DNA from 2 places in the Brevibacterium sanguinis genome. Region 2 is predicted to be linked to the other one. Evidence: predicted binding sites of a transcription regulator. Region 2 holds the regulator's gene; the other holds the start of a gene.
What was found. The regulator HspR, encoded in region 2, represses chaperone genes until heat shock. The targets are predictions, from matches to a motif close to AAGTTGAGTCNNNNNGACTCAACTT.
Positions count from the first base shown of each region.

Region 1: ABD154_RS13030 (ATP-dependent Clp protease ATP-binding subunit) is a predicted target of HspR. The motif match lies at 6,006-6,030, and genes of this name have one in related genera.

Region 1 is NZ_BAAAMB010000010.1:227,491-243,457, forward strand. It holds gene ABD154_RS13005 (helix-turn-helix domain-containing protein) at 49-390, shown strand; gene ABD154_RS13010 (ClpP family protease) at 539-1,120, opposite strand; gene ABD154_RS13015 (ClpP family protease) at 1,120-1,779, opposite strand; gene ABD154_RS13020 (hypothetical protein) at 1,907-2,209, shown strand; gene ABD154_RS13025 (YidC/Oxa1 family membrane protein insertase) at 2,540-3,325, shown strand; gene ABD154_RS13030 (ATP-dependent Clp protease ATP-binding subunit) at 3,447-5,990, opposite strand; gene ABD154_RS13035 (DUF4188 domain-containing protein) at 6,140-6,610, opposite strand; gene ABD154_RS13040 (MerR family transcriptional regulator) at 6,734-7,393, shown strand; gene ABD154_RS13045 (DUF3152 domain-containing protein) at 7,456-8,241, opposite strand; gene ABD154_RS13050 (VOC family protein) at 8,374-9,036, opposite strand; gene ABD154_RS13055 (VOC family protein) at 9,024-9,743, opposite strand; gene ABD154_RS13060 (TIGR04028 family ABC transporter substrate-binding protein) at 9,960-11,675, shown strand; gene ABD154_RS13065 (ABC transporter permease) at 11,678-12,790, shown strand; gene ABD154_RS13070 (ABC transporter permease) at 12,787-13,713, shown strand; gene ABD154_RS13075 (dipeptide ABC transporter ATP-binding protein) at 13,710-15,500, shown strand; gene ABD154_RS13080 (LLM class flavin-dependent oxidoreductase) at 15,580-15,967, shown strand, end outside.
Region 2 is NZ_BAAAMB010000014.1:157,394-173,360, reverse strand. It holds gene ABD154_RS15540 (ABC transporter permease) at 1-314, opposite strand, end outside; gene ABD154_RS15535 (ATP-binding cassette domain-containing protein) at 311-1,231, opposite strand; gene dnaK (molecular chaperone DnaK) at 1,794-3,674, shown strand; gene ABD154_RS15525 (nucleotide exchange factor GrpE) at 3,674-4,336, shown strand; gene ABD154_RS15520 (DnaJ C-terminal domain-containing protein) at 4,549-5,607, shown strand; gene ABD154_RS15515 (heat shock protein transcriptional repressor HspR) at 5,622-6,089, shown strand; gene ABD154_RS15510 (purine-cytosine permease family protein) at 6,705-8,378, shown strand; gene ABD154_RS15505 (urease subunit gamma) at 8,378-8,680, shown strand; gene ureB (urease subunit beta) at 8,693-9,028, shown strand; gene ABD154_RS15495 (urease subunit alpha) at 9,021-10,724, shown strand; gene ABD154_RS15490 (urease accessory UreF family protein) at 10,724-11,464, shown strand; gene ureG (urease accessory protein UreG) at 11,457-12,311, shown strand; gene ABD154_RS15480 (urease accessory protein UreD) at 12,308-13,045, shown strand; gene ABD154_RS15475 (HoxN/HupN/NixA family nickel/cobalt transporter) at 13,190-14,308, shown strand; gene ABD154_RS15470 (NAD(P)H-dependent oxidoreductase) at 14,829-15,647, opposite strand; gene ABD154_RS15465 (winged helix-turn-helix transcriptional regulator) at 15,794-15,967, shown strand, end outside.

The sequences.
Region 1 (15,967 bases), on a different contig from region 2:
ACAGCGGAAAGCCTCGCGAGCCGACGTCGGTCGGCCTAGGCTCACAGCATGGACGACCAACGCGCCCCCGTGACCCCGCCCCGGCTCTGGCGAGAGACCCTCGGCCGCGTGCTGCGGGTGCGGCGTACGGAGCTCGCGCTCACCCTCGCCGCCGTCTCGAAGCTGTCGGGGGTCTCCACGCAGTACCTCTCCGAGATCGAACGCGGCCTCAAGGATCCCTCTTCGGAGGTCATCGAGGCGATCGCCGCCGTCCTCGGCCTCTCCCTCCCTCAGGTCCTCGTGCTCGCCGCCGCCGATCTCCAGGCCGGCTCGCTCCAGCTCGCCCGCCTCGCCCAGGCTCCCGCACCCGCGCGGAGCACCGGCCAGGCTCAGCTCTCACTCGCGGCCTGAGCCCCTGCAGCACGGCGAACGCACAGCCCGGCGAACCTCCGCCATACCGAACCCACAGGACGTCAATCCCACAGCTCGGCAAGCCGCCAGCCCGGCGTCCCACCTCGCGCCCGGCACCCCAACCCACCTCCAGCGCGGCGCACCCGCCTCACACGATCTGGTCGACGATCCCGAACGCCTTCGCCGCGGTCGCGTCGAGGACGAGGTCACGGTCGAGATCGGCGTGGATCTGCTCGGGAGTCCGCCCCGTGTCGGCGGCGAGCATCGCCTCGACCTCTCGGCGCTGCCGGACGATCTCGTCGGCGGCGACGATGAGGTCCGGGATCGTCCCCCGCGCCCCGTCCGCGTGCGGCTGCCGCAGGACGACCCGGGCGTGGGCGAGCATCGACCGCTGCCCCGCCTCTCCCCCGGCGAGCAGCACCGCGGCGTCGGCGACCGCCTGTCCGACACACGTCGTCGCGACCGGCGCGGACACGTGCGACATCGCGTCATAGACCGCGGTCATCGCGGTGAGCGAACCGCCCGGTGAGTTGATGTAGAGGTGGATCGGCACCTCCTGGCTGGACGCTTCGAGGTGAAGGAGTTGAGCGATGACGGTGTTGGCGACGCCGTCGTCGATCGGCACGCCGAGGTAGATGATCCGATTGCCGAGCAGGTGCGAGTAGACGTCGACGATCTTCTCGGAGTTCCCCGACCGGTCGACGACGTGGGGGATCGTGTACTGGCTCATCACCGGGCTCCGTCCGTCGCGAGTCCGTGCGTGCGCCCCGGTCCCAGCGGCGCGAAGAGCTCGGAGGAGGCGGACACGACCCGGTCGATGAAGCCGTACTCGACGGCCGCCTCGGCGGAGAACCATTTGTCGCGCAGGGAATCGTGGAACACCTGGTCGAAGGTCTGCCCGGTCGCCTCGCTGATGCGGGTGAGGACGGAGTCGCGGACGTCGCGCAGGTCCCCGCCCTGGAGTTCGATGTCGGCGGCCGCGCCCCCGATCCCCGCCGACCCCTGGTGGAGGAGGATCTTCGCGTGCGGGAGCGCCAGGCGCTTGCCGGGCGTGCCCATCGTGAGGACGAACTGCCCCGCCGAGGCGGCCCACCCGAACGCGATCGTCACGACATCGTTCGGCAGGGCGGCGATGACATCGGCGATCGCGTGCATCATCGGCACCGACCCGCCCGGGGAGTTGATCCAGAGGAAGATGTCGGCGGCCGGGTCCTCGGCCGAGAGGAGGATGAGGCGGGAGGCGATCTCCATGCCGTTGTCGTCGCGCAGCTCGCCGTTGAAGACGACCGAGCGGTGGGCGAAGAGCATGCGCTGGGATTCGGGGACGGGGGTCACGGTGGGGACGTCGTCGTTCTCGTCCCAGACCGGTGGAGCGGTGAGTGTGAACATGTCCCCACGATGACAGCGCCGAGGCGGTCGCCGGTGCGGATTCTGCCGGGAGCGGATCGTGCCTGCCGTGGGCAGACGCGCGTGCTATCGTCGACAGCGCAGGAACTGTTGGGGGAAGGCGGGTGCGATGCTGAGTCTGTGGATGGCGATCCAGCTCATCGTCGTCGTGCTCAGCGCCGATGTCGATGCGGTGCTTCCGCAGTCGCCGGCGCATCTTCTCGTCCTCGTCCTCCTCGGTGCCGCGTTCCTCACTCCCGTCGGGGTGTGGGCGGCGAGTGCGCTCGTGCGCGTGCTCTCCCTGGCCCCGCACGGTCCGTGGATGCGCCGTGAGCCCTCGGCGGTCCGCGACTTCCGCATGCCGGCCGCACCCGGCACCCCGGGCACCGTGATGGCCAGAGCGCCGTCCTTCGTCGTCTCAGCCCACGCCTGAACGACGACTCCTCTGCGATGCTCTGACGGGACTGCCCCCTGCCTCGGCGCTGCGCTGTTGGCATGTCCCCGTTGCCCCACCTCGGCGCTGCCCCGTTGGCATGGCCCCGTTGTCCCGCCTCGGTGCTGCCCCGTTGGCACGGCCCCGTTGCCCCGCCTCGGTGCTGTCCTGTTGGCACGGCCCCGTTGCCCCGCCTCGGCGCGGGAGTCCAGCAGCTTATTCCTCGTTCAGGTGACGACCCCACCCCTGTGCCCGAGCACTGTCGCAGTGCGCGTGCACGCCGCGTGAGCCCGGTTCCGTGCTCACCCGGACGAACGAAGGACACCGTCTGTGAACATCTACGAATTCCCACCCATCAAACTCCTCGTCTCCGGCGCGTACTGGCTCGTCACCGCGCTCAGCGACCTCCTCCAACCGCTCGCCGGTGAGAGCAGTGCGGCGATCGCCGTCATCGTGCTCACCCTCGCCGTGCGCACCCTCCTCATCCCCGTCGGCCTCTCGCAGGTCAGGGCCGGCATCACACGGAAGCGCCTGGCCCCGAAGATCGCCGAGCTGCAGAAGCGGCACAAGGGGAACCAGCAGGTCATGCAGGAGAAGCTCATGGAGCTCTATCGGGAGGAGAACGCCTCCCCGTTCGCCGGCTGCCTGCCGGTGCTCCTGCAGATTCCCGTGCTCATGGCCGTCTACGGCCTCTTCGTCCAGCCGACGATCGGCGGTCAGGCCAACGAGCTGCTCGGGCACACGCTCTTCGGGATTCCGCTGAGCTCGAGCCTCGTCGGTCTCATCGGCGCAGGCGACCTCACCTGGGTCGCGGGACTGCTCTATGCCGGGCTCATCGTCGCGATCGCCGTCGTCGCCGCGCTCTCCCGCCACCTGCTCATGCCGCAGCCGACCACCTCGGCGGCCGACTCCGCGACCCAGCTGCCCGGCGGGGTCGACCTGTCGGGGATGACGCGGATGCTCAGTTTCATGCCGTTCCTCACCGCCGTCTTCGCCGCGTTCGTGCCGCTCGCCGCGACCCTCTACCTCATGACGACGACCGCGTGGACACTCGTCGAGCGGATCACGATCAACCGCGCCCTCGGCGTCGATCACACGGGCGCCCCACGGGCCTAGGCAGCGCCTTCAACGCCCTGCAGACACAACAACGCGGTGATCCGACATTTACGCCCTTTGCAAAGGGCGTAAATGTCGGATCACCGCGTCGAAGAGGGTGGCGCCTCGCGCCGGCGACCGGTCAGGCCGCCAGCGGAGCCGCCTCGGTGCGAGGAGCCACCGTGAGCTGTCCGTCGACGACGGTGACGTCGACGGTTCCGCCTTCGGCGACAGCCTCGGTGACCAGGATGTCAGCGATCCGGTCGTCGAGCTCGCGCTGGATGACCCGGCGCAGCGGACGGGCACCGAACTCGGGTTCGTAGCCCGCCTCGGCGAGCCAGTCCATGGCCTCCGCGGTGACGTCGAGGGCGATGCCCTGACGCCCCAGGCGCTCGATCGAGAGTTCGAGTTGGAGTCCGACGATCTCCCGCAGCTGGGCGCGGTCGAGGCGGGTGAACATCACGGTCTCGTCGATCCGGTTGAGGAACTCGGGACGCATGACCTCCTTGAGCCTGCCCATCACCTTCGCCCGCAGGTCATGGTCGGTGACCGTGGCATCCGCCGAGGTGAAGCCCAGCGGAGTGCTCTGGCCGATGAACTCGGACCCGAGGTTCGAGGTCATGATGATGACCGTGTTGCGGAAGTCGACCGTCCGGCCCTGACCGTCGGTGAGCCGACCGTCGTCGAGGACCTGGAGCAGCAGGTTGAACGCATCCGGGTGCGCCTTCTCGACCTCGTCGAGGAGGATGACTGAATACGGCCGCCTGCGGACCTGCTCGGTGAGCTGACCGGCCTCGTCGTAGCCGACGTACCCGGGAGGGGCGCCGACGAGACGGGACACGGTGTGCCGTTCCCCGAACTCGCTCATGTCGAACCGGATCATCGCCGACTCGTCGTCGAAGAGGGTCGCGGCGAGTGCCTTCGCCAGCTCCGTCTTGCCCACGCCCGTGGGGCCGAGGAAGAGGAAGCTGCCGATGGGCCTGGCCGGGTCGCCCATTCCGGTCTGCGACCGGCGGATGGCCTTCGACACCGCGGTCACGGCGTCGTCCTGACCGACGACGCGCCCGTGGAGCATATCCTCGAGCCCGGCGAGACGGATCTTCGTCTCCTGCGTCATGCTCGAAGCCGGGATCCCGGTGGCCCGGGAGACGACCTGAGCGATCTGCTCGGCATCGACGACGCCGTCACCGTCCTCCGCCGAGGCGGTCGCTGAGTTCAGGACCTCCTCGAGTCGGTCGGTGAGGCGCGAGATCTCGTCGCGGATCTCGCCTGCCCGTTCGAAGTTCTCCGCGGCGACCGCCGAGTTCTTCTCCGCTTCGAGCTCGCCGAGTTCGGCGCGCATCGCCGCCGTGTCGACGACCGGTCCGCGGCGCAGGGAGAGCCGGGCACCGGCCTGGTCGATGAGGTCGATCGCCTTGTCCGGCAGGAACCGGTCGGTGATGTAGCGGTGCGAGAGTTCGACGGCGGCGCGGATCGCCTCGGCGTCGTAGGTGACGCCGTGGTGTTCGGCATAGCGACCGGAGAGGCCGTCGAGGATCGTCACGGCGTCCTCGATGGTCGGTTCCCCGACCATGACCGGCTGGAAGCGCCTGGCCAGGGCCGAGTCCTTCTCGATCGTGCGGAACTCGCGCAGAGTCGTCGCGCCGAGGAGGTGGAGATCCCCGCGGGCGAGCCTCGGCTTGAGGATGTTGCCGGCATCCATCGAGTTCGATTCGCCGTTGCCGCCGGCGCCCACGAGGGTGTGGAGCTCGTCGACGAAGACGATGGTGTCCCCGTCCTCGGCGATCTCGTCGAGGGTCGACGTCAGCCTCTCCTCGAAGTCACCGCGGTAGCGGGTGCCGGCGAGCATGCCGGGCATGTCGAGGGAGACGACGCGCTTGCCGCGCAGCTGCGCGGGGATCTCGCCCGATTCGATGGCCTGGGCGAGGCCTTCGGCGATGGCGGTCTTGCCGACGCCGGCCTCACCGATGAGAACGGGGTTGTTCTTCGTGCGGCGGGCGAGGATCTCGATGGTCTCCTCGATCTCCGTGGCACGACCGATGACCGGGTCGAGCCGGCCTTCAGCGGCGAGCGCCGTGAGGTCGGTGCCGAACTTCTCGAGCATCGACTCCCCCTCACCGGACTCGGTCGTCCCGCCCTGCGTCTGCTTGGCTTCGGCCGCTTGGGCACCGGCCTGCAGGGTCGCCTGCGTGACCCCGGCCTGCGCGAGGATCCGCCCGGCGGGCATCTCCTGGTTGAGGACGAAGGCGAAGAAGAGGTGTTCGGGGTCGATGTAGGTCGAGCCGAACGCGCGGGCGACCTGGTAGGCGTCGAGCAGCGACTTCTGGGCAGCGCCGGTCAGTGTCGGCGCGCCCTCGGTCTCGCGTGCCTCGGCGGATTCGGGCAGGCGCTCGTCGATGGCCCGGGCGATCGCCTCGGGGTCCGCGCCGACCTGGCGCAGGGACGCCGAGCCGTGCTCGGAATCGACCATCACGCGCAGCAGGTGGAGGGCGTCGACCTCTTCCTGTCCGCGCCGCCGCGAGTACTCGGCAGCGCCATCGACGACTTCACGCGTGCGCTTGGACAGCAACCGGTTGATGTCGACGGAACGGCCCTGCCGTGGTGTGTTCTGACCCTGCAGATAGCGGGCGAGGAACTCGTCGAAAGAGCCTTCGCCACCACTGGAAGGTCCGAAGAAGTTAGCCAAAACGGTCTCCTTTGGAAGTTGAGCCAGGGTGACTCATATACGTCTGTTTGACTCAATCAACGAGAATCCTCCCGGTGATATTCCCCGTCCCTCCCCGGCGTGATGGAGGTCTCGCTTACCCATCGGAACCAAGGCTCTGACCAGTGATTTCACCGATCCAGACGGGCCTGGCGGTCGGCCGCGCGATGGCTGCGACCGGTGACCGGGCGGGATCCGACCACCTCGGCGAGTCCGATCGGGGGCATGCCCACGTAGATCGACTCCGCACCGGCCACCGGGTAGGTCTCATGCCACACGCCGACGGCACGCGGCGCATTCCGCGCGCGCCGATTGAAGGCCGACCATGCGGGTCGGTGGGACGCCTGCGGATCGGAGGCGTAGGCATAGAGCTTCTCGAGCGAACTCCAGTACTGCACCGTCCACGGACCGCGCGGGTCGGCGATCAGCCGGAAGCCGAGGAGTCCGGAGTCGGGGTCCTGCGAGAGCTCGCGGAGCATCGGCGGCATCGCCTGGAAGACGGGCAGCCAGAGGTCGGGGCGCCACCACTGACGGATGCGCATGCCGATGTGGAAGACGACGAGTTCGCCGTCGTAATCATGGGTGAGTCGAGTCGTCGTCATCGTGAGCTCCTGACATAATGGATACCTGCACTCTCCAATATTGGATAGTTATACTGTCCAATGTCAAGGGGACGGAGGGTGGAATCAGCCGGAAGAAGGATCAGACGCAAGAAGGAGGACTCTGTGCGGATCTCTGAGCTGTCGCGACGCAGCGACGTGCCGGTGGCGACGATCAAGTACTACCTGCGGGAGGGACTGCTGCCGGCCGGCGAGCGGACGTCGGCGACGCAGGCGGTCTACTCCGAGGCGCACGTCGACCGTCTCGAGCTCATCCGCGCCCTCCTCGGCCCGGCCCGACTGAGCATCGAGGCGGCCAAACGCGTGCTCGGCGTCATCGACGATCCGCCGGAGACGTTCTCCGAGGTGCTCGGCGCGGCACAGCACGCGACGATGCCCGCGCAGGCCCCCCGTCAAGCAGGCCCACCCCGTCAGACAGGCTCGTCCCGTCAGGGGCCAGAGGGAACCAGCACCGAGGCGGCCCTCGGCCTCGTCGCCGAACTCGGGTGGACGATCGACCCCGACAGCGTCGAAGTCGACCAGCTCGCCACGGCGCTGCGGGCTCTCGATGCGGCGGGCATCGACCTCATCGACGGCGGCCTCGCTCGCTACGGGCGCACCGTCCACGACCTCGCCGAGGCGGAGGTCGACACCGTGCCCACCGCCGAGATCGACAGCGCCGTGCGGCAGGCGGTGCTCGGCACCCTGCTCCTCGAACCGGTACTGCTCGCCCTGCGCCGCCTCGCCCAACAGGACGTTGCGATCAGACGGTTCAGGGAGGGCTGACCTCGACTCTCAGCTTGTCGTCAATCGCAGTCGGCCGGTCATCCCCGAGGCGGCCGAACCCACTACCCCTGGGACGGCCAGCCGTTGGGCGTGCAGCCGGACAGGCCCTTCGTCTGCTGCTGCATGAGCGGGGCGGTCTCCCCCGAACCCGGGCACGATTCGTGGCCGTGACCGAGCGCATGCCCGACCTCGTGGTTGATGAGGTACTGCCGGTACTGCGTGATGTCGTCGAACTCCGGAGTCGCGCTCACCCAGCGCTTGGCATTGAGGATGACGTTCGGGCCGTTGCGGCACGAGAGCTTCCCGAGCGTCTTGAGCGGCAGGCACATCTCATCGACGGTGTTCGGGCTCGCGATACTGATCATCGCGTCCTGCCCCGAATCGACGAGTTCGATCGACACGTCGTCGATGTCCTGCCAGCCGCGCTCGTCCTGGAGGGTCGCGATGATGAAGTCGGAGGCGCCATCGACGTCGATGGGCAGATTGTCCTCGACCCGGACGGCGACCGTGAACGCCCTGCCGCCGTCGCGGTTGGGCCCGACCTCAGCGGCCGGGCGCGCCCATTTCCCGCTGCCCTGCATCTCGATGTCGCCTTCGGTCACGCCGACCGCACCGGCCGAATCACCGCCGGGTCCCGTGGCCGTCGGTCCTGGGAGATCGGCCGGGTCGGTCACCGACGGGGCAGCGATCGTCTCGACCGCCTGCGGTGTCGGCCGGGTCTCCTCGGCCTCCTCGGGCGCGCACGCGCTGACGGCGGTGAGGAGGGCAGCGACGACCAACGCCGAGGCGGCGCGACCGATCCGTGCAGCGCGCGGACTGCGGCCGGTGGGGATGAGGGGCGGAATCACACCTGCGAGTCTAGCCGCGGGTTCCCTCTCTCTGCCGGATCTCAGTCCCTGCCGGATCTCGGTCTCTGCCGGATCGCGGTCTCTGCCGGATCGCGGTCTCTGCCGAGTCTCGAAGCGACGGGCACCGTACGCTCAGAACGTCAGCTCCCCGCCCGGACCGCGCAGCCGCGCCCGCAGGCGGCGCTCGGGCCCGGTGGCGACCTCGGTGTCACCGGCCCCGAGGACCTCGAGCATGCTCCGCGTCGCAGCGACGTAGGGCACCTCGACGATGAACTCGAGGAGATCGAGGGAGGGCAGGGCCGCCTCGGCGGGATGGACCGAGTCACCCCAGTCGATGAGGAACGGCTGGATCCCCTCCTGCGGGAGCGGGGACCGGCTCGTCAGCTGCCACGCGAGGAGGTTCCCCTCGGCGGTCTCGCGCGACATGTCCCTGACCTCGCCGACGTCGATGCCCGCGGTGCGCACGGCGGCGACCGTCGCCGCCATGGCCGGCGGGTGGATCGCCCACGTGCGCAGGGTCGGGGCGGTCGCGAGATGCGCGTCGAGCGGCAGCGTGCCGTCGGCCGGAGCCTCCTGCTCGGGATCGGGTCCGAGGATCTCGAGATACGTGTGCGCCCCGTCCGGCCGGCCAGCCGGTGCCAGCCCGATGAGGAAGTTCGCCGTCCCGAGTCCGGGGTGCCGGCCGCCGGGCACGGCCGGCACTCCGGTGGCCCGTTCGATCTCCGCGACCGCCGCGGGCAGGTCGGGGACGGTGACGACGAGGTGGTCGAGATGGGCGGGGATCAGAGCAGCCATGTGCCACCGGGTCCTTCCAGTCGGGCGTGGAGAGCGTCGGTCTCCCCCGCTTCGACCTCGATTCTCGCATCGAGAGCTGCGAGCACGGCGCGGGTGTCCGCGACCGTGGGGCTCGTCGCCCAGAACTGGGCGAGGGCGACGGTCGGCATCGCGCGGCTCGCCGGGTGCGGGGTGTCCAGCCAGTCGATGAGGAAGGGCTGGATCCCGCCGAGCGCGAGCGGAGTCCGTCGCGTCAGCCGCCACCGCAGGGTCTCACCATCCGGTGTCCGGCGGGACATATCGAACACCGCGCCGAGGTCGACGGGCGGATCCGTCGCCTCCGCGGCAGCCGCGACGGCCCGGTCGAATCCCCGCGGATGGATCGCCCACCGCTGCACGAGCGGTGCGGTGACCCCCGCGAGCGCCGGGGGCAGTGCGGGCGCCGTCGGGTCGGGTGCCGTCGGGTCTGGGGCCGTCGGGTCCGGCGCCGTCGGGTCAGCGGCGGGATCGGGGTTCTGCTCGGGGTCGGGCCCGAGGAGCTCGAGGTAGCCGCGCTCGGTCCGGGTCCCGGCGATCTCGAGCCCGAGCAGCGCGTTCGCGGTGCCGCGCCCGGGGTGCGCCCCTCCGGACACCGGACGAACACCGAGAATCGCCTCACATTGCTCAACAGATTGCGCGAGATCCGGGACGGCGATGACGAGATGATCGAAGGTCGCAGGCAGCATCATGTCTCAATATTAAGGCACGAATTGACAGTCATGACGCGGATGGGATTGACTTCAGGGCATGCAGACGACCACCTGGGACGCGACACGGCGAATGCCGATGTGCGCCGACGCGGAATCGATTCACCGCGTCGATTGTTGAGCTAAAAAGCTCCACCGGCGCCGCGATCTCCGCAGCCCCACTGACACCGCCCCGCCTGCTCGAAGGACTTCACCACCATGACGGACCTCCGTCCCCGGCACCGCGCGACCGCTGTGCCTGCTGCCCGCCTCGGCGGAACCACCCGGCGCAGTGTGCTCGGCGTCGGTCTCGGCCTCGGGGCGCTCGCCGCACTGAGCGCCTGCACCCCGACCGACACCGATCCGCTCACCGACGGTCCGCCCGTGAACGGCGGGGTGCTCACGTACTTCGAGCCGCAGACGTGGACGCTCCTCTACCCGCCGTCCGTCGGCTTCTACCCCAACGGCGGGATCATGAACAACATCTCCGCGCGCCTGCTCTGGCAGGACCCTGAGACCCTCGAGCTCTTCCCGTGGCTGGCGACCGCGCTGCCGGAGATCAGCGCCGACGCCACCGAGTTCACGTTCACCCTGCGGCAGGGCGTCACGTACTCCGACGGGTCCCCGCTGACGGCGGCGAACGTCGCGAAGAACTTCGACCTCTTCGGCCGCGGCGACGAATCGCGCACCCTGCCCGTGTCCGAGCAGATCTCGAACTACGACCGTGCCGAGGTCCTCGACGACCGTCGCGTGCGCTTCCACTTCACCGCGCCCTCCCCCGGCTTCGCGCAGGCGACATCGACGATGAACGCGGGACTCCTCGCCGATTCCACCCTCGACCTCGACGCCGAGGGCTTCGGTCCCGGCAGCGCGACGAAGATCCACACGGCCGGTCCCTTCCGCATCACCGCCGAGACGATCGGGACGAAGCTCTCGATCCGCGCCCGGGAGGACTACGACTGGGCGCCGCCGCACCTGAAGCATCAGGGCCGGCCGTACCTCGACGGCATCGACTACCTCGTCAACAGCGAGTACTCGGTGCGCATCGGCGCAGTGCTCTCCGGCCAGGCCGACGGCGTCCGCGACGTCCAGGCCCCCGACGAGCCGCGCGTGTCCGAGCAGGGGCTGCGCCTCTATGCGAAGGCGACGAACGGGATCAACAACAGCATCAACTTCCGCTTCCGCCACCCCCTGCTCGCCGACATCCGCGTCCGCCGGGCCCTCATCTCGGCGATCGACCGCCAGGAGATCGTCGACAAGCTCTTCACCCCGAACTACCCGCTCGCCACGGGGCTGCTCGCGCAGGGCGCGATGGGCTACACGGACCAGACCGGGGCCTGGGTCTACGACCCCGCCGCGGCGAACCGCCTCCTCGACGAGGCGGGCTGGGCCGAACGCGGGGCCGGCGGGTACCGCGTCAAGGACGGACAGGTCCTCGCGCTCACCGTCAACACGGCACTGCCGCAGCCGCGGTCGAACGAGGTGCAGACGCTCGTCCAGCAGCAGCTGCGCCGCGTCGGGGTGCGCCTGTCGATCAACCCCGGCGACCAGGCGAAGCAGACGCTCGACGCCCTCGACCTCGACTCGATCCAGATCTACCACTCGATGGTCGCCCGGGCCGACTACGACAACCTGCGGTCGAACTACGCCTCGGTCAACCGGGACGTCTTCCTCAACGCCGCCGGCCGCGACGACGCCGCGGACGACACCGTCGACCCGGAGATCGACCGTCTCCTCGACGCCCTGGCCTCCGAACCGGCGACGGCGCGTCGCCAGGCCGCCGCCGAGGCGGTCCAGTCCTACCTCGTCGACCAGGCCTACGTCCTCCCGTTCTTCGAGGAGCCGCAGGTCTTCGCCTTCCGCCGCCGCGTCCATGGTTTCGCCACCGAACCCGTGGGCCGCCCCGACTTCTACAGCACCTGGATTGCGAGCTGATGATGATCGACCTGAGATACCTCTGGCTGCGGCTCGGACAGGCTCTCCTCGTCCTGCTGCTCGCCTTCACCGCGGCGTTCGTCCTCCTCTCCGTCATCCCCGGGGACGGGGTGACCGCCCGCTTCGCCGATCCCGCGCTCGGACTCTCGGCCGACCAGGTCGCGGCGATCCGCGCGGAGACCGGCGCGGACGAACCGCTGCTCACCCGCTACCTCATCACGCTCGGCGGGTTCCTCACCGGGAACTTCGGGTTCTCCGTGCAGACGGGAGCCGCCGTGTCGACGATCGTCGCCGCCGCCCTGCCCTCGACGCTCGCACTCGCGGTCTCCGGTTTCCTCACCGCGGTCGTCCTCGGCGTGCTCATCGCGGTGTTCGCGACCTTCGGCCCGACGACCGGCCCGCGGGCGTGGGTGCGCCGGGTCCTCGACTCCGTGCCGAGCCTCTTCATCTCGATCCCCGTGTTCTGGCTCGGGATCCTCCTCATCCAGGTGTTCTCGTTCCAGCTCGGCTTCGTCTCCGTCGTCTCCCCCGGCCCCGCCGAGGCGCTCGTCCTCCCCACGCTCACCGTCGCCGTCCCGCTGTCGGCCCCGATCGCGCAGGTCCTCATCCGCTCGATCACCGAGGTCAAGGCCGCGGGCTTCGTCAAGGTGACGGCCGCGAAGGGGGCCTCCGAGCTGTGGATCCTCGTCCACGCCGTCGCCCGCAACGCGCTGCTGCCGGGGCTGACGATCGTCGGCCTGATCTTCGGCGAACTCGTCGCCGGCGCCGTCGTCACGGAGACCGTGTTCGGCCGCAACGGCATCGGCCAGATCACCGCGCAGGCGGTGACGAACCGCGACAATCCGATCCTGCTCGCCGTCGTCGTCCTCGCCACGCTCGGCTATGTCGTCATCAACCTCGTCGTCGACCTCCTCTACCCCGTCGTCGACGTCCGACTCCGACGCGGCCGGGGAACCGCCTCGGCGCGGGGACTGCGGAGACCATCGCAGACGGCGACACGACAACGGACACCCGACGACCGGACGAAGCAGGCCCTGGCGGCGAGCGCGAGCAGCGTCGGCGTCGAGCTGGACTGGGGTACCGACGATCATGCGACGAGGAAGGCGAGGCCATGAGCTTCATCTCGAGTCTCACCCGCACGAGCCTCAACCGACCGACCGGTGACGGCACCGGCCCCGACGGGTCCCGCGGCAGTCGGTCCGGCGGCACTCGCTTCAGCGTCACTCGGCTCGGGGCGGCGGGCGCGGTCATCGGGCCGGCGACCGCGGTGTCGGCGCTCGTGCTCCTCATCGCCGTCGCCTGGGCGCTCGTGCCCGGTCTCTTCACGCAGTACGATCCCAATGACGGCGGGGACACCGCGGCCCTTCTCGCGCCGAGCGCCGACCACTGGTTCGGCACCGATCAGACGGGCCGCGACGTCTTCGCCCGGGTCGTCCACGGCGCGTCCCAGTCGCTGCTGGCGGCCCTCGTCGCCGTCGGCGTCGGGCTCATCGTCGGCACCGGGATCGGGCTCATCGCCGGCACGCGCCGCGGCTGGGTCGATGACGTGCTCATGCGCGCCGTCGACGTCCTCCTCTCGATCCCCGCGATCCTGCTCAGCCTCTCGATCGTCATCGTCCTCGGCTTCGGCACGATCAACGCGGCGATCGCGGTCGGCGTCACCGCGATTGCGCAGTTCGCGCGTCTGACGAGGTCAGAGGCCGTGCGGATCAACACGAGTGACTACGTCGCCGCGGCCTACGGGTCCGGCGGCACGTACTGGTCGGTGCTCGGGCGCCACATCCTCCCGAACTCGATCTCCCCGGTCCTCACGCTCGCCGTCCTCCAGATCGGGTCGGCGATCCTCCAGATCTCGACGCTCGGCTTCCTCGGCTACGGCACCCCGCCGCCGACCCCGGAATGGGGCCTCATCATCGCCGAGGGCCGCAACTTCGTCGCCACCGCATGGTGGCTGACGGTCCTGCCCGGCCTCGTCGTCATGGCCGTCGTGCTCGCCACCCACCAGATCGGCAACACCCTGCGAAAGGTCACCTCATGACCCTCTCGACCGCTCCCGCTGTCACCGCGCCGGCTCCCGCCGGGTCCGCTGCGCTGCTCGCCGTCCGCGGTCTCACCGTCGACTACTCCCGCCGAGGCGGTTCCGCCGATCCCGCGGTCGACGACGTCGACCTCGTCGTCCGTCCGGGTGAGACGACGGCGGTCGTCGGCGAGTCCGGGTCGGGCAAATCGACGACGGCGAACGCCGTCCTCGGCCTCCTCCCGGAGACCGCGCGGGTGACCTCAGGAGGGATCCGCCTCGGCGACGTCGATCTCACGACGCTGTCCCGGCAGGGCTGGCGCGGGGTGCGCGGGGCGCAGATCGGGTATGTGCCGCAGGATCCCGGGAACTCGCTCAACCCGCTGCAGACCGTGGGGACGTCCGTCGCCGAGGCGCTGCGCATCCACAAGCGGGCCGACCGCCGGGCCGCTCGCGCCCAGGTCATCGACCTCCTCGAACGCGTCGGCATCGACCGGCCCATGATGCGCGCCGACCAGTATCCGCACGAGCTCTCCGGGGGCATGCGCCAGCGGGTGCTCATCGCGGCGGCGATCGCGCTGCGGCCCCGGCTGCTCATCGCCGACGAGCCGACCTCGGCTCTCGACGTCACGGTGCAGAAGCGCATCCTCGACCTCCTCGACGAGCTGCGCGCGGAGACGGGCATGGGCGTCCTCCTCATCACCCACGATCTCGCGGTCGCCGGTGAGCGGGCCGACGAGGTCGTCGTCATGCGCGCAGGCCGCGTCGTCGAGACCGGGACGGCGGCCGACATCTTCTCCCGTCCGGCGGCCGATTACACCGCCCGGCTCCTCGCCGACGCCCCCGCGCTGCACGCGCGGACCGGGCTCCGGGACCGGGTGGCCCGCGATATTGGTGAGCCTGGTGAGAGCCCCTTCGTCGCGGTCGAGGGGCTCACGCAGATCTACGCCCGCGGGGACGACGCTCCTGGTGAGAACGGGACTGCCGGTGAGAACGGGACTGATGGTGAGAGCGGGACTGCCGGCCGCCTCGGCGAGGTCATCGGGGTCGAGGACGTCTCGCTCACGGTCGCGCGCGGGACGACGCACGGCATCGTCGGGGAGTCGGGGTCGGGGAAGACGACGACGGGTCGGGCGCTCGCCGGGTTCCTCACCCCGCAGGCCGGGACGGTGCGGATCGGAGAGATCGATGCCGCGGACCTCGGCGTCGGCCGGGACCGCCGGGCGCGGCTGCGGAGCCTGCGGCGGACCGTCCAGCTCGTCCACCAGAACCCGTATTCGGCGCTCGACCCGCAGCAGTCGATCGGGGCGATCCTCACCGAACCGCTGCGGAACTTCCGGATCGGAACCCGGGCCGAGCGCGGTGCGCGCGTGACCGCGATGCTCGAGCGAGTCGCACTGCCGACGGCGTTCGTCGATCGGCGGCCGCGGGAGCTCTCGGGCGGGCAGCTGCAGCGCGTCGCGATCGCCCGTGCGCTCATCGCCGGACCCGAGCTCGTCGTCCTCGACGAGGCGGTCTCCGCTCTCGACGTCACGGTGCAGGCGCAGATCCTCGACCTCCTCGGGCAGCTGCAGACCGAGCTGGGACTGACGTACGTCTTCATCTCCCACGACCTCTCCGTGGTGCGCCAGATCGCTGATACCGTGTCCGTCATGTCGCGCGGACACCTCGTCGAGAGCGGTCGGACGGAGGACCTCTTCACCCGACCGCAGACCGCCTACACGCGCTCGCTCCTCGACGCGATCCCCCGGCCGCTGGACCTGCCAGCCCCTGCCGCCTCCACTCCTTCCGCTCCGACAGAAAGCTGAGACACCGATGACTGAGAACTCTGCGACTGAGAACTCTGCGACTGGGAACTCTGCGACTGAGACCACGAACACCACACCGGTGGGCCCGACGCTCGGGTTCTTCACCCGCCTCCTCGAGGATGCTCCGGCTGACCAGCGGTATCGCTTCGCGCTCGAGCAGATCGAGCAGGCCGAGCGCTTCGGATTCGGCACGGCATGGGTCGCCCAGCACCATTTCTCCGCCGCCGAGGGCGGACTGCCCTCCCCGCTCGTCTTCCTCTCCCACGCCGCCGCGCGGACGGACCGGATCCGGTTGGGCACGGCGATCATCACCCTGCCGATGGAGAACGCGGTGCGCGTGGCCGAGGACGCCGCGGTCGTCGACGTGCTCGCCGCAGGACGGCTGGAGATCGGCCTCGGCTCGGGCGGCAATCCCCGATCGTTCCCGGCCTTCGGCACGACGTTCGATGAGCGGCGCGAGGTCTTCG
Region 2 (15,967 bases):
TACTCGCTGGTTATCGCGAGAACGCCCGCGATAATCAGCACGATCATCCCGAGAGGGTAGACTGACGTGAAGGCAAAGGGGATATCCCCGGCCTGCCCGCTGGAGAACTTCGTCCCATCGATGATGAGGCAAACTGTCACGGCAGTGGTCGCCGCAAACGCCGTCAGCACGGTGTAAACGAGCGAACGCACCGACCGCAGCTTCGTCCATTCGGAGAGCAACAGCCCGAGCGTAGTGACCCGGGCGGCTCCCAGGTCGTCCTGATGTGGCCTCGAGAGAGTCGTGGCCAGGGAATTCTGTGCCGCGCCGTTCATTCCGCAGCCTCCTGAAGGTGCGCGCCGTGCACAGGGGCGCCTTGCGTGATCTGCATGAAGGCTTCCTCCAACGAAGCCCGATGTGTCTCGAGCCCGTACAAAACTATACGTGCCCCCGCGGCGATGCTGCCGATCTCGCGCGCAGCGAGACCTCGCACATCGAGAGATTCGGAATCGGTCGATGACACACTCACGCCCGGCCCCTGCAGAGCTCTGGCCAACGCCCCGGCTTCGGGCGTGATCACGCGGACAGTCTCCGGCGAAACCGAAGAAACGACCGCTTCAACCGATCCGACGGCCAGCAACTCTCCACCGCCGATGACTACGAGGTCTTCGGCGATCAGGGCGAGTTCGCTCATGAGATGCGAGGACAAGAACACCGTCCGCCCCTCCGTCGCTATCCGGCTGAGCAGCGTGCGCAACCACAAGATGCCGTCCGGATCGAGACCATTCGTCGGCTCGTCGAGCACCAGAATCTCCGGGTCTCCGAGCAGCGCAGTCGCGATCCCGAGACGCTGCCCCATCCCTAAGGAAAAACCACCAGCTCGCCGGAAGACAACCGACCGGAGACCGACCATTTCCACGACATGCTCGACGCGCCGCCTCGGTATCCCGTTGGAATACGCCACGGCCAACAAGTGGTCGTAACCGCTGCGGCCCGGGTGCACACCCCGAGCATCGAGCATCGCACCCAAGTGCCGAAGCGGATCGTTGAACTCACGGTAGTCCTTCCCATCGATGCTGATTCGTCCCGCCGTCGGCCGATCAAGCCCAACAAGCATCCTCATCGTCGTAGATTTCCCGGCACCGTTCCTCCCAAGGAACCCAGTGACAGCCCCAGGACGAACAGTGAAAGAGAGATCATTGACGGCTGTCGTCGCGCCATATCTCTTGGTCAAGTTCTCAGCTGTAATCATGACTTCCACGATATGAACACCAGAACGCAACGAAATCCGCCCGAGGTACACACTTCAGCGCTCCCGGCAGTACCGCAGGCCTGCGCCCAGCGTACTACTCGAACAAACCAGACCCTTGCCGGCGACCCTGACCCATTCAGCTCTTGCCGGTTAGAGCCCTAACCGACTTTCATGCGGTACGTGGCCGCCCGTGGTCGCAGACCAGACCTGGGTAATGACGCTGACGTGCACAGGATCTGGGTGATCGGTCTGGTAGACCCTTCGAGGGTCGGGGCTTGCCCGCAACCCTCCGCGGACCCAGCCGCCTGCCCAGTGCTGGCGCGCCCGAATGCGCCTCAGCCACCTCGGCGAAGAAATTCTGCGAAAAATTCTCCACATGTGGAATAACTCGGCGCTCCACAAAGTTGAGTCTAGTGTACGCAACTTTGATGAGGCGGGGATTGACGATCTCAGCCGGGAAGAGAATACTTGAGTCCATCAGACTCAATGTGCGCGATCGGGCCCTCCGGTTCGGCCGCTCGCATTCAGCCCGAGACGACTCTGAGAGTTAAGGAGAAACGATATGGCACGTGCAGTTGGAATCGACCTCGGAACCACGAACTCCGTCGTCGCCGTCCTCGAGGGCGGTGACCCCAAGGTCATCGCGAACATGGAGGGCGGTCGCACGACCCCGTCCGTCGTCGCAGTCAACAAGAACGGGGACTCCCTGGTCGGCGAGATCGCCAAGCGCCAGGCCGTCACCAACGTGAAGAACACCGTGGCGTCCGTCAAGCGCCACATGGGCACCGACTGGGACACCGAGATCGGCGGCAAGAAGCTCACCGCTCCCGAGGTCTCCGCCCGCATCCTGCAGAAGCTCAAGCACGACGCTGAGGAATACCTGCAGGAGAAGGTCACCGACGCGGTCATCACCGTTCCGGCCTACTTCAACGATGCTGAGCGTCAGGCCACGAAGGACGCCGGTGAGATCGCCGGCCTCAACGTCCTGCGCATCATCAACGAGCCCACCGCTGCCGCTCTGGCCTACGGCCTCGAGCGCGGCAAGGAAGACGAGCTCATCCTCGTCTTCGACCTCGGTGGCGGTACGTTCGACGTCTCGCTGCTCGAAGTCGGCAAGGACGACGACGACTTCTCGACCATTCAGGTCCGTGCGACCTCCGGCGACAACCGCCTCGGCGGTGACGACTGGGATCAGCGGATCGTCGATTGGCTGGTCGAGCAGGTCAAGAACAACTACGGCGTCGACCTGACCAAGGACTCGACGGCCATGCAGCGTCTCAAGGAGGCCGCTGAGCAGGCGAAGAAGGAGCTCTCGTCCGCGACGAGCACCAACATCTCCCTGCAGTACCTCTCGATGAGCGAGAACGGTCCGATCCACCTCGACGAGACCCTCACCCGGGCGAAGTTCGAGGACCTGACCAAGGACCTCCTCGAGCGCACGAAGGCCCCGTTCCACGCGGTGATGAAGGATGCCGGCGTGTCCGTCAAGGACATCGACCACGTCGTCCTCGTCGGCGGTTCGACCCGTATGCCCGGCGTCACCCAGGTCGTCACCGAGCTCACCGGAGGCAAGGAGCCCAACAAGGGCGTCAACCCCGATGAGGTCGTCGCGATCGGCGCTGCCGTCCAGGCCGGTGTGCTCATGGGCGAACGCAAGGACGTCCTGCTCATCGACGTCACCCCGCTCTCGCTCGGACTCGAGACCAAGGGCGGCGTGATGACGAAGCTCATCGAGCGCAACACCCCGATCCCGACGAAGCGCTCGGAGACGTTCACCACGGCTGAGGACAACCAGCCGTCGGTGTCGATCCAGGTCTTCCAGGGTGAGCGCGAGTTCACGCGCGACAACAAGAACCTCGGCACCTTCGAGCTGACCGGCATCGCGCCGGCTCCGCGCGGCGTGCCGCAGATCGAGGTCGCGTTCGACATCGACGCCAACGGCATCGTCCATGTCTCGGCCACCGACAAGGGAACCGGCAAGGAGCAGTCGATGACGATCACCGGCGGCTCGGCCCTCCCCAAGGAGGACATCGAGCGCATGGTGCGTGAGGCCGAGGAGCACGCGGAAGAGGACAAGAAGCGCCGTGAGGCCGCTGACGTCCGCAACAACGCGGAGAACCTCGCCTACCAGACGCAGAAGCTGCTCGACGACAACGCCGACAAGCTGCCCGAGGACATCAAGACCGAGCTCCAGGGCGACGTCGATGCTGTCAAGGAAGCTCTCAACGGCGAAGACGACGACGCCGTGAAGAAGGCGTTCGACACGCTCACCGAGAAGCAGCAGAAGATCGGTGAGGCCATCTACCAGCAGCAGGAGTCCGGCGCGGCCGGTGGCGCTGCCGGTGGTGCCGACCAGGGCAGCAGCGACGCAGGCACCGGTGCCGACGACGATGTCGTCGACGCCGAGGTCGTGGATGATGATGAGGACGAGGGGAAGAAGTAATGACGACCGAGGGCAACGATCCGTCGTCCGAGGAGCCAGGCTTCACCTTCCATGACAAGCGTCGGGTCGATCCCGAGACCGGTGAGCTCCGTCCCGAAGCCGACCCGCAGTCGGCTTCGGGGGAGTCCGGTGAGGGAGCCGACACCGAGGAGGTGCTGGCCGACGCCAGCGACCTCGGTGTCGAGATCCCGGCCGACGCCTCATCGCTCAACGACACCGAGGCGGCCGGCAGCGAACCCGCTCCCGGCTCCGAGGCCGCGGCCCACCTCGCCGACCTCAAGCGCATCAACGCCGAGTACGCGGCCTACCGGATGCGCGCCGATCGCGAACGCGAGCGGGCGTCCGTGGGCGGAACCGTCAAGGTCGTCGAGGCCTTGGTTCCCGTCCTCGACGAGGTGCGTCTGGCGCAGGAGAACGGCGACGTCTCCGGGCCCTTCGAGGCCCACGTGAACAAGCTCATCGACGCGCTGGCCAAGGTCGGCGTCGAGCAGTACGGCGCAGTCGGCGACGAGTTCGATCCGCACCTGCATGAGGCTCTCATGCAGCAGCCGTCGGACGAAGTCGAGGTGCCGACGGTGTTCATGGTCATGCAGCCGGGCTACCGCATGGGTGATCGCATCATCCGCGCGGCCCGCGTCGGCGTGCAGCAGCCAGAGGACTGACCGTTCCACCTTCGCCGAGGTGACCCGCCACCCCAGCGTCCGGCCACGGACGCTGGGAGCGGGGACCGCCTCGGCGACGGTCCGGAATCACCGGGAGGGAAGCCTTCGCGGGGATTGCGGATTGTGAGCAGACAGATGAACGGACGAATGACAGAGCCGGGGCGGACACGCACCGGCAGGCACAACAGGACTGAGAAGAAGGGAGGTGCCAGATGAGTACCGGACCGCAGAACGACTGGTTCGAGAAGGACTTCTACAAGACCCTCGGCGTCTCCAAGGACGCGTCGGACTCCGAGATCAAGAAGGCCTACCGCAAGCTCGCGCGGAAGTACCATCCGGACGCGAATCCGGGGGACGCCGAGGCGGAGGCCAAGTTCAAGGAGATCGGACAGGCCCACCAGGTGCTGTCGAACAAGGAATCGCGCGAACAGTACGACCAGGTCCGCGCCATGGGCAGCGGTGCCAGGTTCAGCGCCGGCGCCGGTGGTGCCGGGGGAGCCGGCGGCGGCTTCGACGACGTGTTCTCCGACCTCTTCGGAGGCGGCGGGCGCACCCGGACCCGGACGACCTACAGCGGCGGCGGGTTCGGCGGCGGCAGCGGCTACGGCGACGTGCCCCCGGATCTCGCCGATCTCCTCAACGGGTTCGGCGGCGGGTCGTACGGCGGCTACGGCGGCGGTTACGACACGGGCTTCGGCGGCGGATATTCGCCACCGGTCAAGGGCGGGGACATCAAGTCCTCGACGAACCTCAGCTTCACCGAGGCGGCCAACGGCGCATCCGTGAAGCTGCAGATGCCCGGCGGCAAGCCGCTGACCGTGCGCACCCCGATCGGCGTCAAGGACGGACAGAAGATCCGACTGGCCGGCAAGGGCAAGCAGAGCCCGAACGGCGGCGATCCCGGTGACGTCATCCTCACCGTCCACGTCAAGCCCCACCCGGTGTTCACCCGCGACGGGGACAACCTGCGGATGGACCTGCCGGTGAGCTTCGACGAGGCGGCGCTCGGCGCCGAGGTCAAGGTGCCCACGCTCGGCGGTCAGCCGGTGAAGGTGAAGATCCCCGCGGGCACGCCCTCGGGTCGGACCCTGCGGGTGCGCGGCAAGGGCGTGAAGACGAAGAAGGGCACGGGCGATCTGCTCGTCACCGTCGAGATCGTCGCGCCGAAGAACCTCTCGAAGGAAGCGAAGGAAGCCGTCGAAGCCTACAAGGCGGCGACGGAATCCGACGACCCGCGTGCCGGCCTGCTCGATCGGGCCAAGGCAAGCTGAGGCAGTGAGGCAGGATGCAGTTCTCTCAGAGCGCAGCGCTCTACGTCATCTCGGTGGCGGCGGAATTGGCGGGGATGCACCCGCAGACCCTGCGGCAGTATGACCGGATGGGTCTCGTCACCCCGCAGCGCACGGCCGGCAAGGGCCGACGCTACTCGGGGCGGGACATCGCCAAGCTGCGCCTGATCCAGCATCTCTCGAAGGACGAGGGGGTCAACCTCGTCGGGATCAAGAAGATCATGGAGATGCAGAACCAGATCGACGCCCTGCGCAGCCGGAACCGGGAACTCGAGGAGGAGGTCCTCGCCGAGGCGGCGGCACGCGAACGCGATTCGCGTGTCTTCGCTGCCGGTTCCGGCGGCGATGTCGTCTCGATCGCGCGCGGCCGGCGACCCAAGGTCACCGCCGAATCGGAGGCCGGTGCCGTCGTGCTCTACGACGATTTCACCACCCGAAGAGTGCGCGGCCCGGCGAAGGCGTGAGGGAAATTTGAGCGGCACCGAGCGGCTGTGACGGCAGCCTGAGCGGCAACGGGTGGCTGTGACCAGGGGCGGAGCATCATTTCCAGGGGCGGAGCGATCCGCCCCTTTCTCATGCCCGGATCGGGTTGTGGCCAGTTCGCTCTGAGATGGCCAAGGCTGCCTTGGCCATCTCAGTCTCAACTGGCGCAAACCGGGCCCCGACCCGGATTCCACCGGCGTTGCGCGTGGGGAGGTCGCTTGTCCGGCACACGCCCGTTTCGCCGACATCGCTCGACCTGTGTAACCCCGCCGAACCACCCGAACGTCGCTTTGGCTCATCCTGTTTTGGGCGGCTCACGTTTTGAACAGAGCCGCTCGAACCAGGATGAGCCGCAACGTGAGGCTGCGAGGGTGGGAGCCTCAGAGGGCGCGAGTCATGGGTTGCGAGAACTCACGACAGGCAACCGTCCGGCGGCCAGAGTCGTGTGAGCGCACTGCGCCTACCAGGGCACCTGGTGCGCGGCACTGTCCGCTGTCGAAACACAGGCGAAACGTTGCTCGCCACGGGACGAAACAATCGACTGTCAGGATGGGCGCTGTTGAGATCGACGAGCGACCGAGGAGACCACCATGACGATGTCTGCAGACAAGTCGACGGCGCCACCGGGGACGAGCCGCGAGGCGAAGGCCGCAGCGCGCGAGAGTCTCGAGGACTACACTCTGAGATTCGCGCCGCGCTCCTACCGCACGTGGGCACCGGCCGTGGTGGCGACGAGTGCACTGGGCGGCATCGCGTATCTCGCTGACTTCTCGATCGGCGCGAGCATCGGCCTGGCTCACGGCACAGCCAACGGCATCCTCGGCATCCTCACGGCGGCCATCATCATCTTCCTCACCGGCTGGCCCCTGGCCTTCTACGCCGCGCGCTACAACCTCGACCTCGATCTCATCACCCGCGGCGCAGGGTTCGGGTACTACGGCTCTGTGATCACGAACATCATCTTCGCCACCTTCACGTTCATCTTCTTCGCCCTCGAGGGATCGATCATGGCCCAAGGGCTCTATTTGGGACTCGGCATCCCGCGCCCGCTCGGCTACCTCCTCTCCACCGTCATCATCTTCCCGCTCGTCATCTTCGGCATGAAGGCGCTGGCCCGACTGCAGGTCTCGACGACACCGCTCTGGCTCGTCCTCATGGTCGTCCCCGTCGGCTACCTCATCGCCTTCCAACCGGAATCCGTGAGCACCTTCTTCGCGTACCAGGGCGAGAGCGGCGAGAGCGCGAACTTCGCCTCGGCCATGCTCGCCGCCGGAGTCTGCCTCTCGCTCATTGCCCAGATCGCCGAGCAGATCGACTACCTGCGATTCATGCCCCCGCGCACTCCGGCCAACCGTCGCAGCTGGTGGACGGCGGTGATCCTCGCCGGTCCGGGCTGGGTGATCTTCGGTGCGATCAAGCAGATCATCGGCATGTTCCTCGCCGTCTACCTCATCGCCAACGTGCCCGGGGCCACCGGATTCGCGACCGAGCCGGTCCAGCAGCTGCTCGCCACCTACGAGCAGATGATGCCGCAATGGCTCGCCCTGCTGCTCGCCGTCGTCCTCGTCGTCATCTCCCAGGTGAAGATCAACGTGACGAACGCCTACTCCGGGTCACTGGCGTGGACGAACGCATACACCCGGATCACCAAGCGCTACCCCGGGCGGATCACCTTCCTCGTCGTCAACCTGCTCTTCGCTCTGGCGCTCATGGAGCTCAACATGTTCGACTTCCTCAACGCGATCCTCAGCTTCTACGCCAACCTCGCGATGTCGTGGATCTGCGTCGTCGCCGCGGACATCGCCATCAACAAGTACGTGCTGGGACTCTCACCGAAGACCCCGGAGTTCAGGCGCGGCATGCTCTACGACTGGAACCCGGTCGGCGTCGTCTCCCTCGTGCTCTCCGGTGGGGTGTCCATCGCCATCTACTTCGGTGCCTTCGGGGCCGCGGTCCAGCCGTTCTCCCCGCTCTTCGCCGTCGGCATCGCCATCGTCGCCACACCGCTCATGGCGATCATCACCCGGGGGCGCTTCTACCTGCGTCGACAGGACGACGGCATCGACGTGCCGATGTATGACGACCACGGCAACCCCACGGATGCGACCCTGTGGTGCCACGTCACGGAGATGGAGTTCGAGCGTCCCGACATGATCGCCTCGGCGAAGACCGGACCGAACGGGGAGACGCTCTATCTCAGCTCGCTGGCACTGTCGACCGACCGCCTCGGCGAACATGTCCTGCCGGCCGACCCTGTCCGGGAGCGCTGATGCATTTCACACCGGGGGACACGGAGAAGCTGCTGCTCTCCGTCGCCGGCATGGTCGCCCGCGATCGCCTGTCGCGGGGGGTTCCGCTCAACTATCCCGAATCCGTTGCGCTGCTGAGCACGTGGGTGATCGAGCGGGCGCGTGAGGGGGCCGCGGTCGAGGAGCTCATGGTCACCGGGCGGGAGGTCCTCAGTCGCGACGATGTCATGGACGATGTGGCGCCGATGCTCCACGACGTCCAGGTCGAGGCCACGTTCCCCGACGGGCGCAAGCTCGTCACCATCCACAATCCCATCGACTGACAGGACCGCGTCATGGCAGGCACGAGAGACCACGGGCCGGGAGCCGTGCGGGTGCGCGAGGGCACCCGCCTCCTCAACGCACGCGCCGCCGAGGCGGACACCGGCAGCATCACCATCGAGAACACGGGAGATCGTCCGGTGCAGATCGGATCGCACTTCCACCTGCCCGATGTCAACGCCGCATTGGCGTTCGACCGGGCTCGGGCCGAGGGCTGCCGGCTCGACATTCCGGCCGGGACCTCGATCCGGTTCGAACCGGGGGCGTCGCGGACCGTGCCGATCGTCCGCCTCGGCGGTCGTGCCCGGGTGCCCGGACTGCAGATTCCCACGGGCGGTTCTGATGGCTGAGATCTCCGCTCAGCGCTACGCCTCTCTCTACGGACCGACGACCGGGGACCACGTCCGCCTCGGGGACACCGACCTGTGGATCGAGATCGAGGACGATCGGACATTCGGCGGTGACGAAGCGGTCTTCGGCGGGGGCAAGTCGATTCGCGAATCGATGCTCCAGGGCACGACGACGCGCGTCGAGGGGGCACCGGACACCGTGATCACGAATGTCATCGTCCTCGACTGGTGGGGGATCATCCGCACCGACGTCGGCATCCGCGACGGCGTGATCACGGCTCTGGGCCGGGCGGGCAACCCCGACATCGCCGACGGGGTCGATCCGGGTCTGCAGATCGGCCCGTCGACCGACGTCATCTCCGGCGAGGGCCGGATCCTCACCGCCGGTGGGATCGACTCGCACGTCCACCTGCTGTCGCCGTCGCAGATCCATGAGGCGCTCGCCACCGGAATCACCACCGTGGTCGGCGGCGGAACGGGGCCGTCGGAGGGGAGCAAGGCGACGACGGTGACGCCCGGAGCGTGGCATCTGGGGATGATGCTGCGCGCACTCGACGCACTGCCGGTCAACGTCCTCCTCCTCGGCAAAGGCAACACTGTCTCCGCCGCGGGTCTGGCCGAACAGGCCCTCGGCGGGGCGGCAGGGTACAAGATCCATGAGGACTGGGGCGCGACACCGGCCGCGATCGACGCCGCGCTGCGCGCCGCCGACGATCACGGCCTGCAGGTCGCACTCCACTCGGACTCGCTCAACGAGTCGGGCTTCGTCGAGTCGACGATCGCCGCGATCGCCGGGCGCAGCATCCACGCCTTCCACGTCGAAGGCGCCGGCGGCGGCCATGCCCCCGACATCCTCTCGATCGCCGCGCTGGAGAACATCATCCCCGGTTCGACCAATCCGACTCTTCCGCACACGGTCAACACCGTCGCCGAGCACCTCGACATGCTCATGGTCTGCCACCACCTCAACCCCAGCGTGCCCGAGGACCTCGCCTTCGCCGAATCGCGCATCCGGGCGACGACGATCGCCGCCGAGGACATCCTCCACGACCTCGGCGCCCTGTCGATCACCTCCTCGGACGCTCAGGCGATGGGCCGCATCGGCGAGGTCATCACCCGCACCTGGCAGGTCGCCCACGCGATGAAGCTGCGGCGGGGGCGCCTCGGCGAGACGATGCCGGCCGACAATGAGCGGGCACGCCGGTACGTGGCGAAGTACACGATCAATCCGGCGATCGCCCATGGGGTCGATGCGCACCTCGGTTCCGTCGAAGTCGGGAAGATGGCCGATCTCGTGCTGTGGGATCCGCGCTTCTTCGGCGTCCGCCCCGACCTCGTCATCAAGGGCGGGGCGATCGCCTGGGCCGGTCTCGGCGATCCGAACGCGTCGATTCCGACCCCGCAGCCGGTGCTCATGCGGCCGGCTTTCGGGGATGCCCTCGGGGCGACGACCTCGGTGTCGTTCGTCGCTCCGGCCGCCCTCGACAGCGGGCTGCGGGAGCGCTTGGGCCTGCGCCGGGAGCTGCGTGCCGTCGCGCCGACGCGGGGGATCGGGAAGGCGGACATGCGCAACAACGACGTCCGTCCCACCATCGACATCGACCCGGACACGTTCCAGATCGCCATCGACGGCGACCTCGTCACCGCGGCACCCGCACATGCGCTGCCGCTCGCCCAGCTCTACCAGATGTTCTGATGGACACGGTGACGCTCGACGCGCTGGGGCCCGGGGCCGCCTCGGCGATCATCATGCTCCTCGCCGACGCCCGCCTGCCCGCGGGAGCGCACGTGACCTCGAACGGCGTCGAAGCCGGACTGCGCCATGGGCTCGCGCCGAGGGAGGTCGCAGCCTACATGCGCGCGCGGATGCGCACCGTCGTCCGCGTGGAGGCCGGCACCGCCGTCGTCACCCGCCATGCCCTGATCGGCGCTCGCGTCGTCGGAGCTGAGATCGACCGCGGCGGCGGGCGCGACCGGGAGTCCGGTGCGATCCTCGCCGACATCAGCGACGAATGGGCGGCGCGCACTCCCAGCCCGGCACTGCGGGAGATCGCCGAGGTGCTCGGTGCGGGACTGCGTCGCGTGGCGGTCACGCTGTGGCCCGAGGTGGACCCGGTGCTGCCGCGACGCGGACTTCCGCGTCCTGTGGTGCTCGGCGCCATCGCCGCAGCCGCCGGGATCCCGGCAGCCGACCTCGTTCGCCTCGTCGCCTACGACGATGCGCAGACGGTCGCCGCTGCGATGCTCAAACTCGAACCGATGGATCCGCTTGCGGCCACCGGTTGGGTGCTCGAGGCGTGCACCGCCTTCGAGCCCTGTGTCGCCGATCTGGCGACGCTCACCGACCCCGCAGCGATTCCCGCTGCCGGGGCACCGCTCATCGAGGACTGGGCAGAGGCCCAGTCCGCACTGCCGAGGAGGCTGTTCCGTGCCTGAGTTCCCCACCCCGCATCGTTCCCTGCGACTCGGAGTCGCCGGCCCCGTGGGCACCGGCAAGAGTTCGCTCATCGCGATGATCTGCCGCACCCTGGCCGAGGAGATCCGCATCGGGGTGATCACCAACGACATCTACACCGACGAGGATGCCCGGCTGCTCAGGGCCGCCGGGGTGCTCGATCCCGACCGGATCCGCGCCATCGAGACCGGTGCCTGCCCTCACACGGCGATCCGCGACGACGTCACGGCCAACCTCGCGGGAGTCGAGGAGCTCGAAGCCGATTTCGATCCGCTCGACCTCGTGCTCGTCGAATCCGGCGGTGACAACCTCACTGCGACGTTCTCGCCGGCGCTCATCGACGCCCAGATCTTCGTCCTCGACGTCGCCGGCGGTGGCGATGTGGCGCGCAAGGGCGGCCCCGGCATCGGGCGCGCCGATCTCCTCGTCGTCAACAAGACCGACCTCGCGCCGTACGTGGGCGTCGACGTCGAGCAGATGATCTCCGACGCCGAGGCGGCACGTGAGCAGGGCCCGGTGCTCGGGCTCTCGCGCACCGATGAGGAGTCCGTCGCGCGCCTGCGGTCATGGCTGCTCGCGCTGCTCGAGACGCATCGGTCCGGGGCGCACGAACCGCAGGATCCGGGTCCGATGGCACCGCATTTCCATGCCGATGAGGACGGGGGATACATGCACTCGCACGCCGAAAGCGAGGGCCACGGGCACGCGGACGATCCTGACCGCGACGGTGCCGGCCAAGACGGTGCCGGCGGCCCCGACCCTCTCGAGCACGCAGACGGCGGCGTTCGGACCCCAGCGGATCGGGTGCCTGCAGATGGCCGGGGATGACGCACATCGCCGTCGACCTGGTCGCCGGGCGCGAGCTTCCGCAGGTGCGTCTGGCTCCCGGTCTCATGCAGCCGCGGCTGATCTCCCGCGCGGCCGGAGGGCGCGCGCATGTGGCGATCGTCGCCGGAGGTGCGGCGCTCCTCGGCGAGGATGCGGTGACGATCGGCATCCGGGTCGGGCAAGGATGCCGCCTCGTCATCGAAGACGTCGGGGGCACGGTCGCCTACCCGACCGATGGGGCGGAGTCACGGTGGGACGTCGACATCGAGGTGGGCGCGGCCGGCGGTCTCATCTGGGAGACGTTCCCGTTCGTCGTCGCGTCGGGGGCGCGGGTGCGCAGGTCGACGCGGGTGCGCATCGGCGCCGAGGCGACGGTGCGTCTGCGGGAGACGATCGTGCTCGGGCGCTCGGGCGAGGTCGGCGGGTCTCTGCGGAGCAGCACCGATGTGCGCGACTGCACGGGGAGGCCGTATTTCGTCGAGGACCTCGATGTCGACGGAACCGATCCACTGCCGGGCGTCCTCGGATCCGCCTCGGTGCTCGATACGGCGATGCTCTTCGGCAGGAGAGACGCCGCCACCGGTCCGACTGCGGGTGACGAAGTGGGCGGCGGGACGACAGTGCGAATGCTCGAGCTCGCACGGCCCGGGACGATCGCGAGAGCGATCGGTGCCGCCGCTCACGAATCGCATGTCGACTCCGTGTGGCAGCGGTGGACCCGACCGGCCGAGTGAGCATACGGCAGCTGCCCACGGTGAGCTGCGGGGGCGTGGCACACGACCCCCGGACCCCGGGGTGTCACACCTGACCGGGAAGGTGAACGCGGGAGGGACGCAATGAATACAGGCACACCGAAGATTGAGACGAGGAGACCGACAATGGATACGACGACAGCGGGACGGCCGGGAACGGGGCAGGTGGACGGCACTCGATTCGATGCGGACTGGTGGCGGATGCGGACGCCGCTGATCGTCATCGCTGGGCTCGCGATCGCAGGGTTCAGCCTGGTCCTCGCCTCGACGAACGAGATCGGCCACGCCGCGGCCTGGGGTCTGGCGGCAACAGCCGTGCTCCTCGGCGCTCGCCATGCCTTCGACGCCGACCACGTCGCCGTCATCGACAACGTCACCCGGCGACTCGCGACCGCTGACCAGTCCCGGCTTCGCGGCGGTGCCGTCGGATTCTGGTTCGCGCTCGGGCACTCGAGCGTCGTCATCATCACCGCCGCCCTCGTCACCGCCGGTGCCGCCGCGGCTCGCAGCCTCGTCGTGAGCGAGGACTCCGATCTGCGTGCCGGACTCGGGATGTGGGGACTGCTGTTCGCGACCTGCGTCGTGGGGGTCTTCGGAATCGTCAATCTCGTCGCGTTCATCCGCCTGCTGCGCGATCGTCGCACCGAGGGTGCACCCGCGACGGCGCCGAACGGTGACAGCGGAGCCGGTGCCGCACCCCGAGGACCTCTCACGACAGTCTTCTCCCGGCTCATCGGCACCGTCGATCGACCGGCGCGGATGTATCCCATCGGGCTGCTCTTCGGGCTCGGGTTCGACACCGCGGCGACGATCGGATTGATGATCGCGGCCGGTGCAACGGCCGCGAGCACGTCGCCGCTGCTCGCTCTGTCGCTTCCGCTGCTCTTCGCCGCAGGTATGGCGGCGTGCGACACAGGGGACAGCGTGATGATGGCGAGGCTCTATCGCTGGGCCGCCGGTGACGGCGAGCGGTTCCGCCGCTACAACCTCATCGTCACCGGGCTCTCAGTGCTCATCGCGGCCATCGTCGTCATCGCCGGTGTCGCCGAGGCGGGGGCGGAGACCGCGACGTTCACCCTTCCCGCCCCGGATACGGAGTACGCCGGGTTCGTCGCCACCGGCTTGTTCGTGGTCATCGCTGTCGCGGCTCTTCTCACAGCGCGCCGCCGGGCGGCAGGCAATGACCGCAAGGACGAGGGGCAAGATCCGGGCGCCGAGGTGGCAGAGGGGTCCCGCGGCGAGTGACGGGCGCCGCGCGGCGGCGCTGGTCGCCTCGATGTTCTGGTCGGCGCCACCTTCGGAAAATGGGAGCACGCCGTCAGACCGGTCTCGCTGTCGCGGCCGGACCGGGTTGTGGCCAGTTCAGGTTTGGGCCAGTTTGCTCTGAGATGGCCAAGGCTGCCTTGGCCATCTCAGTCTCAACTGGCGCAAGCCGGGTGCCGACCCGGATTCCACGGGCAACCAGGCGCGAGGAGGTCGATTGTCCGGCACGCGCCGCCGGCCCGCTCGTCCTGAGTACCCCGGCCACCCTCTCGAACGGCGCTTCGGCTCACCCTGTTTTGGGCGGCTCACGTTTTGAACAGAGCCGCTCGAACCAGGATGAGCCGCAACGGCGATCGGACCTCTGATCGCTGCGGGCCGCGAGGTCCGATTCTTCGGGAAGGCGGGAAATTCACCAGAACGCGGCGCCTCGACCAAGGGCGATCGACACAAGTGGGTGCTGCCTCGAAGAATGCTCGCGGCCACACTGAACAAAGCCTCGGTATCACAGCCAATGGGCGGCGAAGCCGTGAGCATCGGGCGCGACATCACTGCGGAGAACCCAGTCGTCGGTGTAGTCGCCGGTGAATTGCGGTCGTGCTCTCAGTGGTTCGTCAGTGAACAGCCGGGACAGCCGATCGTCCAGTTGCGCCTCGATGCCCGCGGAATCAGCTCCGGCGAGGAAGTCCGCCGAGGGCACGACGAAAGGCGCAAGCGGATCGAAGCCGGTGTAGGCCAGAGTCCCGTGGAGAAGCCCGAACATGAGGTCGACCGGCTCGCCGCTGATGCCGCGCGGCCCGAGAGCCCCAGCGCGATCTCCGGCGGTGACGATGACCAGTGCGCGGCGGCCGCGGAACGGTCCGTTCTCGAACCGGAGCCTCCTCCCGGTCTCGGGCTCCTTGCCGAACGCGAAACCGCTCGTGAACACCCGATCGAACCATCCCTTGAGCATGGCCGGCATGCCGTACCACCACAGCGGAAACTGAACGATGAGCGCATCCGCGCGCCGAAGCCGTTCTTGCTCCTGGGCGACGTCTGCAGGCAACTGATCAGTCAAGAACGCTCGGCGAACATCGCCGGTGGCATCGAATCGCGCGCCGCAGGCATTGTCCCGACCGGAGTGCTTCTCGCAGGCGCCCGGTTCCGGCCCGAGGAACTGCTCACGCCGGAGTACGGGGTCCCAATCCATGGCATAGAGGTCGGACAGCTCGACGGAGTGGCCCCGTTGTTCGAGGGCTTCGATGCCGAACCGGCGAAGCGAGCCATTGAGAGACAGCGGTTCCGGGTGGGCGCTCACCCACAGGACCGACGCGGAATCATCCATGCCTCTATCGTGGAGGCAGGGGACGGCTCGCAACAGCACGGACACTCGTGTCCCTGGCCGGCCGCGGCGATGTCGAGGGCGCAGCCGATATCGAGGCTGGGGACGCGTCGTGGTCCTCAGCGCAACAAGAGAGATGAGTGGTGGCGATGCGTGAGAAAGTGGCGGTGGCGCTGCAGACCTGCCCCGCCGAGGTTGTCGTGGCAGTCCTCGGCGGCACGTGGAAGATCACTGTGGTCAAGGCGATGTTCGACGGTCCGATCCGCTTCGGCGACCTGCAGCGGCAGGTGCCGGAGGTCAATCGGAAGACCTTGACGAGGCAG